Regions from separate parts of the Glaciimonas sp. Gout2 genome, predicted to be linked through region 2. Evidence: predicted binding sites of a transcription regulator. Region 2 holds the regulator's gene; each other region holds the start of a gene.

Region 1 (3,104 bases), on a different contig from region 2:
AACAAGCGATCATGATCAACCACCAATCCGCGTCGGCGCAACCATAACGCACCAGCCTCACGGTCTTCGGGCGATCCGCCAAAATCTTGATACCGCAGCAAATCTCTTAACTTACCACTCACGCTGGCAAAGCCGCTTTCCATGAGCGTTAATAATTCCTCCGAGACGGGTTCCGGCGGCATGTTCATTGACATGTCGACGTTAGGTCGCCCTTCAAATACACGGGGAATTTTGGGGCGGCGAAGACCGCACACAAACGTACCGCGCCCAACCACAGAATCCACCAAACCGCGCCGGTGTGCTTCTGTGTAAGCACGCGCCACGGTAGTGAAATCGATGCCCAGCAACTCAGCCAGCTTACGTTGTGGCGGCAACCGTTGCTCTGCGGCTAATTGACCCACAGCAATATCGTCGGCGATGGCATTGGCAATCGTCAGATAGAGAGGGCCGCTTCCCTTTTTCAATTTTGGCAACCATCCATTTTGAAGCTTTACCATCTTCATTACTCCCATTCAATCCTGCGTCACTCTTCAGGCTAAAAAAAATCTTTAATACAATGTATGCATTTTTCATTCCATACAATCACTCTGTAATTCGACTCGAATTGTCCAAAAATATGCCTGTTCTGCACCATCCCTGCGCATTTTTTAGGCACTTCTTGCACGAAGTTAAAGCATGCGTTTCCGCTATGGTGCAACGTCATAATGTGAATTGAATGGGACGATTGAATGGATTTTCATCAAACCCGGAAATTCGCCCAAATCCAGGCCCGTGGGAAACGCAATAGCAATGCGGCTTTGCCATTTTAAAAATCGATTGCATGCATTTTTTTCCATTCAATATGGGCATATAGACCGATTGCATGGCACGCCATATGCATTCAATGAGGCCGTCACGACAGTGCGTCTGACCGACAGCAATCAGCAAATGTCGCCGCATTTCAACCCATTCATCAGGAGCTATCAACATGCCAACGGTCAAACATCCAGCCCACGTTAAAGGCGATTTCTTTGTCGATTACGAAGAGAAAGTATTTGAAGATATCAAAGCTTTACCGGGTGAAAAAGCACTGGTTACTTTTCATACTGTTGCCTTTGAAGGGTCGATTGGGTTTGTCAATTTATTGCAAGCCACGCGCCTGCAACGCAAAGGTTATGAAACCTCTATCTTGTTATACGGTCCCGGCGTCACATTAGGTTTGCAACGCGGCTTTCCAACGCTTGGCGATGAGGCATTTCCGGGTCATCTGAATTTTAATAACCGGATCACTTCTTTCATGGAAGCAGGCGGCAAAGTCTATGCCTGCCGCTTTGCGCTTCAAGCTTTATACGGCCACGGTGAGCCTTCGTTGATTCCCGGTATTCGCGCAATCAATCCACTTGACGTACTGGATTTGAAGTTGATCCACACGCGTGCAAACGCGTTCATTCTTGATACCTGGACGCTATAAACCTTGCAAAGGGCGGATCATGAAAACGGACAATACAATGACAAGATCATCGCAAAAAAAGACGGTACGCGCGGCAGCGATTCAGATTGCACCAGACCTTGAAAGTGCTGGCGGCACGTTGTACAAGGTTTGTACAGCGATTGAAAGTGCGGCTGCAAAAGGTGCGGAGCTCGTAGTTTTTCCAGAGACCTTCGTGCCCTACTATCCTTACTTTTCTTTCGTCCGGCCGCCCTTTGCAGCAGGTGCTGAACACCTGCTTTTATACGAACGTGCAGTCGTTGTACCGGGTCCGGTAACCGCTGCCGTCTCGGCTGTTGCTCGTAGTCACGGCGTAGTCGTTGTGCTGGGTGTGAACGAACGCGATCACGGTACGCTATACAACACGCAACTAGTGTTCGATGCCAATGGTGAACTGGTGTTAAAACGTAGAAAAATTACGCCGACTTATCACGAGCGCATGATCTGGGGTCAAGGCGACGCCAGTGGACTCAAAGTCGTGGAAACCGCCGTCGGTCGTTTGGGTGCGCTGGCATGTTGGGAACACTACAATCCACTAGCACGCTATGCTTTGATGGCGCAGCATGAAGAAATCCATTGTGCCCAGTTTCCCGGCTCTATGGTTGGACAGATATTCGCCGATCAAATGGAAGTAACGATACGCCATCATGCGCTTGAGGCTGGTTGCTTTGTGGTGAACGCCACCGGTTGGTTGACCGATGCCCAGATCATCGCGATCACACCCGATCCTGCCGTCCAAAAGGCGCTGCGTGGTGGTTGCTGCACTGCCATCGTATCGCCGGAAGGTGTGCTGTTGGCACAGCCACTGCGCAGCGGAGAAGGCATGGTGATCGCCGATCTCGATATGGCGCTCATCACCAAACGTAAGCGCATGATGGATTCCGTCGGTCACTATGCGCGGCCAGAATTATTAAAACTGGTCGTTGATGACCGTCGACATGCCCCTGTTTCACCACTTTTTAGTGAGGATACAGATAACACCGAAAACGAACAACCAACCTTCAACTCCGCCGACAGCCCAACTCTTGCGAGCACACATCATGCAAACAGTCTCCACACCACATCAACAACTAATTACTGAACTGCAATCGCTGGGCTTGCGACTCAATGACCCCAATGCTGGTGCTGCCAGTCGGCGCGGCGGGGCCGGCCCATCCGATCATAAGGCGGTTGTGGTGGATGGGCATACGGTGATGATTCCGGTGCATACGGCAAGCGCGTGGTCGTCGCCATTTGTGGCTGCGCCACTCGGTCCCGATGGCACCAGTGCGTTGCTGCGGGATGGGATTTCCGTTGGCGTTATCTCGTTCCCGCGTCAGCCACGTTTTTACAAAATGCAGACAATGGACGGTATTCCTTACTCCAAAATCGCGACATTACATGGCTCTGACGTACTGGCAACTACCGTGCTACAAAGCTGCATCCGCTACGAGAGTCGGCGTAAATCCTGTCAGTTCTGCGCGATAGGACAATCACTTGCTGCGGGCAGAACTATTTTGCGCAAGACGCCCGAACAATTAGCGGAAGTCGCGCGTGCTGCTGTTCTGTTGGATAACGTCAAGCATATGGTGATGACAACCGGCACGCCAAATGCCACCGATCGTGGCGCGCAGATTTTGTGCGAAAGTGCATTTGC
Region 2 (3,104 bases):
CTGTTGAAGGCTATGTCACGCAGCGCACCTTGGATGGCTTGTTTTACATGATAGGGGAAGAGGAAAAAGCGATTCGACGTGATCCGATCGGTGCTGGCAGTGCAATTATCGGAAAAGTTTTTGGCGCATTAAAGCAATAGGCTGCGGCATACCATCGTCATGGTATTTTTGATGTGGACCGAATTGGGAAAGTTACGGGTCTGGCGACTTTATGAAAACTCTTTTGAGAGTGACGTTATAAAGCTTCTTGCTTAGTTATTTGTTTTGGCCGCTGTTTGAGGTGTACCCGGTTGCGTTCGAGACATTCGAGACATTCGGCGATGCCTCCGAACACTGCTAAACGATGCAAAGTGTTACGAACATATTCGGGCAGGGCGTGTGTAAGTTATATAATTTTAAAATGACAAAGGGCGCATTAACTGCGCCCTTGCTCATTTGTCAGTATAGTATTTTTCAATTTATTTATTGAGCAATACTTACGTTGACCGCATTAGAGAACCCCGTCCATCACGTTGCTGCGATGGGCAAATCCTCAGGTAGATGCTTGATTGCCGAATGTTGATGATTCTGCAATTTGTCCTTATATTTAATCACTTGTCGATCGAGTTTGTCGATTAACAAATCGATGGCGGCGTAAAGGTCATGCGCAATGCTCTCGGCATGCAGGTCTTTGCCTTTAACGCGCAGATTAATTTCGGCTTTTTGACGCTTTTCTTTCTCTGTGATTTTGTCTACCGTCAGGATCACACTAATATCTATGACCTGATCGAAGTGGCGCTTGATACGCTCCAATTTGCTTAGCACGTGTTCGCGAATGGCGGGAGTTACGTCGAGGTGATGCCCACTAATTGTGAAATTCATACAGCGCTCCTATCAAGTGTGTCGTTGGCGGTTCGGACCTGGACGATTAATTCAGTGTTGAATCACCAATTTATTCATCAACCATAAATCAATCAGTCAGAACACAGCGACGTTTGTGCAAACAAGCAAACAGCTATAAAGATTTACGCAAATTGACCGGCGGAATTCGTAAAGCTTCGCGATATTTTGCGACGGTGCGACGGGCCACTACCATACCTTGTTCCGCGAGCATGTCGGCAATCTTGCTGTCAGAGAAAGGACTTTTAGAATCTTCCGCTCCTATCAGTTGTTTGATTAACGCCCGTATCGCCGTTGAGGAAGCCTCTCCACCTGCCTCTGTAGCAACATGGCTGCCAAAGAAATACTTTAATTCGAACATCCCGTGTGGGGTGAGCATGTATTTCTGAGTAGTTACACGTGAGATAGTACTCTCGTGTAATCCTAGTGTATCAGCTATTTCGCGCAACACAAGAGGTCGCATAGCAACCGCCCCATGTGAGAAAAAATTCCGTTGACGCTCAACAATTGCCTGCGCTACACGCAGTATGGTATCGAAGCGCTGACGCATATTTTTGATCAGCCACTTTGCCTCCTGTAGCTGCGAGTTAAGTGATCCCTCGCTCTTGCCCTGCTTGAGAATGTTGGCATAAAGAGCATTAACTCGAAGCCTTGGCATAACGTCATTGTTGAGCATTACCTGCCAACCATTTTTTGTTTTTCTGACAATTACATCTGGTACGACATAATCTGACGCACCGCCAGCAAAGGTCGCGCCGGGATGAGGATTACATTTTTTGATAATAATTTGTGCCTCGCGCAAATCTTCATCATCACACTCCAGCGCTTTTTTGATTTTATTAAAATCGCGCTGGGCAAATAAGGTCAGATAACCTTCAACGATTGTTAGTGCCAGTCGGCGTGTGACGAACGCTACTTTGGGAAATGCTTTGATTTGCAATGCGAGGCATTCTGACGCGTTGCGTGCTCCGACACCATTTGGGTCGAAGCTTTGGACCATCTTCAAGGCCATCGACAATTCTTCGATCTCGATATCAAGTTGCTCTGGAAGACGTGCAAAAATATCGTCTAGTGATTCCTCCAGGTAGCCGTTTTCATCAAGCGCATCAATGATCAACTCGATCAATGCACGGTCGCGTTGCTGATCAACAGCTTCACGCATTTGTTTGAGCAAATGTTCGCGCAACGTCGATTCGCAGGCTTCTAATTGTGGTCGTGAATCCTCATCATCTGGGGCTTTGGAGGTTCGGGAAACGTCGTCAAAGCTCCATTCGCTGTCAGTATTGCCGTTCTCTTGATTGTTTTCGCCAGACTCAGGGGCTTCACCACCGCCCTCGGGCTCTGTAGGCGAGCTGCTTACTTCGCTGTCACCAGGTGGCGCATCCATTGTTGAGGCGCTGGTACTGATCGCCCCGTCGGCGAGTAATCGCACTGAATTATCCAAAGGATCGTCTAGACGTTCCAGTAACGGATTATCCGAAAGGATGTGTTCGAGTTCCTGATGTAACTCCAACGTAGACAACTGCAACAATCGAATCGATTGCTGCAGTTGCGGGGTTAGCGCCAGATGCTGCGAGGTACGGAGTTGAAGAGATTGTTTCATGGGCGCTAGGGAATCCGTTGAATCCGTTACATGCGGAAATGTTCACCCAGATAAACTCGTCGCACAGATTCATTGGCGATGATGTCGTCTGGACTGCCGCTGGCTAGCACGCTACCTTGGTTGATGATGTATGCCCGGTCACAAATGCCGAGCGTTTCGCGCACATTATGGTCGGTGATCAAGACACCGATGCCGCGCTCTTTAAGGAACCTGACGATACGTTGAATTTCGATAACGGCGATAGGATCAATACCGGCGAACGGCTCATCAAGAAGCACGAAGCGCGGATTAGTGGCTAAAGCGCGGGCGATTTCGACACGTCGTCGTTCACCACCGGATAAAGATAACGCCTGATTTTCTCGCAATTTCTCAATTTGCAATTCTTGCAGCAGCGAATCGAGTTTGTCCGAGATCTCATCTTTAGTCAGTGCGTTGCCGTTTGGCCGCTGCAACTCAAGTACCGCACGAATATTGTCTTCGACCGTTAGCTTGCGAAAAACAGAGGCCTCTTGCGGCAGATAAGACAGACCAAGCACCGCGCGTTGATGAATCGGTAAACGCGAGATGTCAACGCCATCTAAATCAATTGTTCCACCATCCGATGGCACCAGACCGACGATCA
Region 3 (3,104 bases), on a different contig from region 2:
TCGGCGCAAATTTCGGCGACGGCAATTGGATGCGAAATGTAGGGTTCACCTGATTTACGCATCTGCCCCAGATGCATTTCATCTGAAAAGCGATACGCTTCCTTGACCTTCTTTAATTCGGAAGGGCTAAGGTATTCAGCGAGTTTGGTAGTCAGGTGGGTGATCGATGCAACGCCGATTTTGGACATTGGCTGATCAGTGGATGTTTCAGTTGGTGCAGTTTTGACAGCACGAGGCAATACAGCTCGTTTTACAGGAGCGGCTGATGGTAAGGTCGAATCTGGAGGAGTCAGGTTCATACTATTTATACACCAGCCGCAGTACGTGGACGATTAACCCGGCACTTTCTTAAGCATTTCGATACCAACTTTGCCAGCAGCGATTTCACGCAGGGCAATAACAGTTGGCTTGTCTTTCGCATCAACCTTAGGTGTGTGACCTTGTAAAAGCTGACGTGCGCGGTATGTTGCGGAAAGAGTCAATTGAAAACGGTTAGGGATGTGCTTGATGCAATCTTCAATGGTAATGCGGGCCATATGTTCTCCGAAAAAACAGGGTCATTGTCGCTCTTGCATCAACGCCGTTTGAGCGTCGTTGTCGTCAAGATTAACGTGGTGTCAACTTAGGTTGGCATGAATGCCAAGTTGCGCAAATAAGGATGCGTTACGAACTGCTTGTTGCGCGAAGCGACATCGTGTCGCTTTGACAATAGCAGTTAGTTCCGACAAAGCAGTAGCAAATTCTTGGTTGATAATAACATATTCGGACTCAGGCGCATGCGCGATTTCCCCGCCAGCGGCCAGAATTCTGCGGGTTATCACCTGTGGCTCGTCCTGTCCGCGTTTTTTGAGACGATCTTCCAACGCAGCGATGGACGGCGGCAAGATAAAAATACCAACAACGTGGGGAAATTGCTTTTTAACCTGTTGCGCGCCTTGCCAGTCGATTTCTAGCAAAACGTCCGTTCCGGCTTGCATTTGTTCGGCAATCGCCAGGCGGGAAGTGCCGTAATAGTTGCCATGCACTTCGGCCCATTCCAGAAACTCACCTTGCTTATGACGCGCTCGGAAGTCTTCCACTGAAGTGAAATGATATTCTCGTCCGTTTTTCTCTTTAGTGCGTGGCGGTCGGGTCGTATAAGAAATCGACAGCTTAATCGCGGGCTCTTGCGCCAGCAACGCATTTACCAGCGTCGATTTGCCCGCACCAGACGGGGCGACCACCATAAATAAGCTTCCAGACATTGGGTGTTCGTCGGGCATGGCAGCTACGTTCAGGTGTTCGTTCGGCGATAGAGGTAACAGTGGCGGCGTCATAGCGGTCAACTTATTCGTAAAAAAGGGTGGCTTGCCATTGTGCGCAGACGTGAGATCAAAGTGAGATCAAATAAGGCATCAACGCCTGAGTGCATGGCTTGCTGATAGAGCAGCATTGTATCAGTGCAGATGACGTGTTGCAGGGAGGATAGTGTGGAGTGCGCGTTATAAATGTGGCAAAAGCGTAGTAAACCCGTGGATAGTGCGCAAATTTTTCTTTTGAGAAATGTAAAAGCATCTAGCCTGAATGGAATTGATTTTTTGTCCAAGACTTTCTTCCGACGAAAAGCTATGAATGTAATCGCTTGTCAATTTATGTGGCGAATCAGGCAATTACCATCTTTAGGAATGAAAGCACGGGTCAAGTGACGGTTTTGGTCATGTAAAATGATGAAACAGACGAATTTTGTCGATACTTACGTAGTAAAAAACGCGCTTGTCCTTGGCCTTTACTAGGGCGGTTAGCAGAAAAGCAGAGCTGGCACGGTCCATGCTCTATCGTCTGTAGAAGTTCAACTGAATCTAGAGGGAGTTTACTACATGAATATGTCTATTCGTCGCTTGTCGACTAAAGCACAAAAAGGTTTCACGCTGATTGAGTTGATGATCGTTGTTGCGATTATCGGTATTTTGGCTGCGATTGCATTGCCAGCTTATCAAGATTACATCGTCCGTACACGGGTTACTGAAGGTTTGGCATTGGCCGAAAGTGCCAAGCTCGCCATTGCAACCGAAGGTGCAACATCCGCCGCTGATCTGGTGACCGCAAGGGCAACTTGGAATGCGCAAGCAGGTGCTACTGGTGCGAACAGCAAATACGTTAATTCGGTTCAGATTGCTGCAAATGGAGAGATCACGATTGTTTATAATGCTGCATCAGTGGGTGTGGGTGCGGCAGCGAATACGATTGTATTGGGACCATATGTCCGCACAGCCGCTGCCGGTGCTTCAGTCAAGCTGGCTGCAGCGCAAGCTGCGGGAACGACTGGCGCGCTTGACTGGGGTTGCGCATCTGCGACTCAAGCAACAGCAACAGCTCAAAACATGCTGACTGTTACTGCTGGGACATTGCTGGCTAAGTACGCTCCAGCTTCCTGCCGCTAACAGGCTTAGTTGTAACGTAAGTCAAAAAAAGATGCTTCGGCATCTTTTTTACATTTCAGAGCGTAATTTGATCAATAGTCTACTTTCTTTACTTATACGCATCGGCGATGCTCGGATATTGTTGCTCTCTTGGCTATTGGGATGACCAAATTCGGTATCGTAGTGCTATTAATTCTCCTGAGCGGTGATTATAGTTAGCAATTGTCAATTCAAGCGCGATTCAGCGGTGATGCCTAATCGGCAGCTATAATACTGCCCAATCGATGAGGATTTGGTTAAGGGGCTTGTTAATGCGCTTAGCCATCCAATCTCCCTCTGCATTTTTTGCTAGCACATACAACTACATAGACCCTATGCAATACGTTTCCACGCGCGGCCACGCTACGGCACAATCTTTTTCGCACATTTTGCTGGGCGGTCTTGCACCGGACGGTGGGCTATATTTGCCCGCAGAATATCCGCAGGTGAGCGCTGCCGAGCTCAATCATTGGCGCACATTGTCATACGCGGACCTCGCTTTTGAGGTGCTGCGGAAATTTGCGACTGATATTCCGGAAGCGGATTTGAAGGCGTTGACGCATAAAACCTATACCGGTGCGGTCTATCGCAACGGTCGTGCAGGTGAAAATGCTGAAGAAATCACGCCTTTGCGCGTGTTGGAAGAAACCGACGGCTGCAAACTTG
Region 4 (3,104 bases), on a different contig from region 2:
TTGGTGACGATCTTCCATTCGGATAAATTTAGTACGCGCGCGACGTTCATATAATCCTGCGGCACACGTTGAACGCCCACTGCGGTGTTGATCACCATCGGCCAGATTGAGCAAATGAAAATCGACCAGATGGCGGCCGGATTGGCTGACTTGAAAACCAGTAAACCAATCGGTAACCAGGCCAAAGGAGAAACCGGTTTCAGCAAGCTGATAATCGGTCCGAACATACTGGACATAAACTTAAAACGCCCAATGATGAAACCCAGTGGAATCCCGACCAAAGCGGCCAGACCGAATCCAATTCCCACGCGCTGTAAAGACGCCAGAATATTCCAGCCGATCCCCTGATCATTGGGACTCGTGCGATAAAACGGATCAGAAAATAATTTTATCGCCTCCTTCAACGTCACCATCGGCGTAGGAAACTGGCTATTATTGATCGCGATCAATTGCCATACCAGAATCATAAATGCCAGGCCAAATAACGGTGCAAGGACCGCCGTTAGACCCGGACTCATGGTAGAGCGGCGGCGCATCGTTCTGGCCGATAACTTCATGATCTCAGGTTCGGTTTCTGCCATCGTTGCTGCTGGATGCGCCGCATCCAGCATCGTAGAGTTGCCCACTTCCACTTTTTCAACTGCCGAGGCGTTGCCATTGACACACGTGGCGGAATTTGCGATTGTGTTCATTGTCACTCCTGAATTAATCGATGCTCTGGATCCGATGCATTCAGTCTCCAGTTCAGCCATGCATATGTGTATGAGGAAATGGGCCATTCACATAGCCCATGCCGCTTAGCGACGCTTCTGCTTAGGCTCTGATCTTGAACGAAGCCGCATAGGCTTTAGGATCTTTTCCATCCCATACAACGCCATCCATCAACTTTGAACTGCGCATGACATCCTTTGGCACACTCGTTTTTGTCATCGTTGCAGCCTCTTTGTAGAGGTCGATCTGGCTCACCGATTTAGCAACGGCCAAATAGTCGGGATCGCTCTTCAACAAACCCCAGCGGCGATGCTGCGTCATGAACCACATGCCATCCGACAGATACGGGAAATTAACCAAACCGCCGTTGTAGAATTTCATGTAATTAGGATCGTCCCAAGTCTTACCAAGGCCGTTCTGATAGCGCCCCATAATGCGCTGATCGATCACATCTTTGCTGGTATTAACATACGATTTATCGGCAATCGTTTCTGCCATTTTGTTCTTGTTTGCCAGCGATTCATCAATCCATTTGCTGGCATCTAATACGGCCGCAATCAGCGCGCGACAAGTGTTCGGATTTTTCGTCACGAATTCGGCGGTAGTACCTAATACTTTTTCCGGATGATCTTTCCAGATTTCCTGCGTAGTGATGGCGGTGATACCGACGCCATCAACAATCGCACGATGCCCCCAAGGCTCGCCAACGCAAAAGCCATCCATATTTCCCACCCGCATATTGGCCACCATTTGCGGCGGCGGGACCGTGATGACCTTTGCATCTTTCATCGGGTTGATCCCGTTCGCCGCCATCCAGTAATACAGCCACATGGCGTGCGTCCCGGTCGGAAATGTCTGGGCGAAGGTATATTCACGTTTGTCGGTAGCCATCAATTTTGCGAGCGATGGTCCATCTACAGCGCCTTTGTCGGCCAGCTTTTTAGACAAGGTAATGGCTTGACCATTGTTATTGAGGCCCATCAACACAGCCATATCCTTTTTCTGTCCGCCGATCCCCATTTGGACGCCGTAAATCAAACCTGAAAGCACGTGTGCGGCGTCCAGCTCTCCATTGGAGAGCTTGTCGCGCACGCCAGCCCATGAGGCTTCTTTACTCAGAACAATTTTGATACCGTATTTTTTATCGAAACCAAGCACCGATGCCATGACAACAGAGGCGCAATCCGTCAGTGGAATAAAGCCGATCTTGACCTCAGTTTTTTCCGGCTTATCTGAGCCGGCTGCCCAAACGCCGCTACTAGCTAATCCCAACATACTGGCTCCTGCGGCAATCGTCGCTGTTTGAATGAGTTGACGGCGCTTAACATTTTCTAACCTAGCTGGAGCGCTCTCAGGCACTGCGACTTTTGATTCCATTGCTGTAGCTCCACTTTGTTTTGGCAACAAAAAAGGCATCGTCCCACAATGAGCAAATCATTGCGGGAAGACACCTTTGTCTTAGTTGGACAGACCGCCGTTGGCCATATCCAGAAGCGCCAGCATTGGCGCGTAATCTACTATACGCAAACAACGTGCCAGCATTCCTTGCAGCAACTCATCGCATTTGGTCCGAAAATATGCACTGCGTGTGTGCGCCGCACCAAATGTGTTAGCTTTTATTGGTGCAGAACATAAGGGAAAATGTAAAGAGCTGAGTAAGAACTAGGGAGAAATTGGACGGATTAACAAGGAATCCAGGGATTCCGTTCGCGATGAACGTTACCCCAACAAATCATTGGCGTCGATAATCCGTTGCGCCACTTCAGACAACTTCAAATTTTTATCCATGGCCAGGCGCCGTAATTTTTTATAAGCATCCTGCTCACTGAGTTGTTGACGCTCCATCAACAAACCTTTGGCCCGATCAATTACCTTCCGATCAGCCAATTTTGTTTTAGTGTCCGATAGCTCAGTTAAAAGCTTCTGCTCTTGATTGAAGCGCAGCATCGCCACCTCCAGCACAGGCTTAATGCGAGCGGTCTGTAACCCTGCCACGATGTATGCAGAAACTCCAGCGGCCATAGCGGCCTCCATGCTGGATTTCTTTTCATCTTCGGTGAACAAAACAATCGCCCTACGTGCATCGCGGGTCGCAATGACGACATGTTCCAGGACATCTCGAGCGTCGGATTCAGCGTCTATGATGATCATGTCCGGTTGCATTTGCGCAATACGTTCCGGCAAGTAAAGGTCGGCTGGCAACGAGGCAATGATGTTGTAGCCAGCCTCCAGCAATCCAATACGCAGGGCGTGGCTACGTTCCGCCTGCGCGATGAACGCAGGATCGTTGTCGCCCTCTATGGCAACTGGATTGACAACCACGATACGAAGGTTATGCATGCTACAAAGCCCGTGAAACATCATTTATTCGAAGCTGCATCCTAACAGACGCA

What was found. The regulator sigma-54, encoded in region 2, starts transcription at its own class of promoters, with help from an activator protein. The targets are predictions, from matches to a motif close to TGGCANGNAANCTGCTTT.
Region 1: QN379_RS16770 (MSMEG_0572/Sll0783 family nitrogen starvation response protein) is a predicted target of sigma-54. The motif match lies at 864-881, and genes of this name have one in related genera.
Region 3: QN379_RS21080 (pilin) is a predicted target of sigma-54. The motif match lies at 1,796-1,813, and genes of this name have one in related genera.
Region 4: QN379_RS02355 (CmpA/NrtA family ABC transporter substrate-binding protein) is a predicted target of sigma-54. The motif match lies at 2,232-2,249, and genes of this name have one in related genera.

Annotation. Positions count from the first base shown of each region.
Region 1 is NZ_JASJXA010000027.1:33,499-36,602, forward strand. Features, by position in the region: gene QN379_RS16765 (PLP-dependent aminotransferase family protein) at 1-497, opposite strand, end outside; gene QN379_RS16770 (MSMEG_0572/Sll0783 family nitrogen starvation response protein) at 968-1,450, shown strand; gene QN379_RS16775 (Nit6803 family nitrilase) at 1,488-2,549, shown strand; gene QN379_RS16780 (MSMEG_0568 family radical SAM protein) at 2,509-3,104, shown strand, end outside.
Region 2 is NZ_JASJXA010000004.1:124,366-127,469, forward strand. Features, by position in the region: gene QN379_RS05160 (DUF4197 domain-containing protein) at 1-140, shown strand, start outside; gene hpf (ribosome hibernation-promoting factor, HPF/YfiA family) at 508-861, opposite strand; gene QN379_RS05170 (RNA polymerase factor sigma-54) at 995-2,482, opposite strand; gene lptB (LPS export ABC transporter ATP-binding protein) at 2,509-3,104, opposite strand, start outside.
Region 3 is NZ_JASJXA010000052.1:15,408-18,511, forward strand. Features, by position in the region: gene QN379_RS21065 (bifunctional (p)ppGpp synthetase/guanosine-3',5'-bis(diphosphate) 3'-pyrophosphohydrolase) at 1-299, opposite strand, end outside; gene rpoZ (DNA-directed RNA polymerase subunit omega) at 333-536, opposite strand; gene gmk (guanylate kinase) at 618-1,262, opposite strand; gene QN379_RS21080 (pilin) at 1,863-2,420, shown strand; gene thrC (threonine synthase) at 2,774-3,104, shown strand, end outside.
Region 4 is NZ_JASJXA010000001.1:517,505-520,608, forward strand. Features, by position in the region: gene ntrB (nitrate ABC transporter permease) at 1-536, opposite strand, end outside; gene QN379_RS02355 (CmpA/NrtA family ABC transporter substrate-binding protein) at 814-2,088, opposite strand; gene QN379_RS02360 (ANTAR domain-containing response regulator) at 2,431-3,051, opposite strand.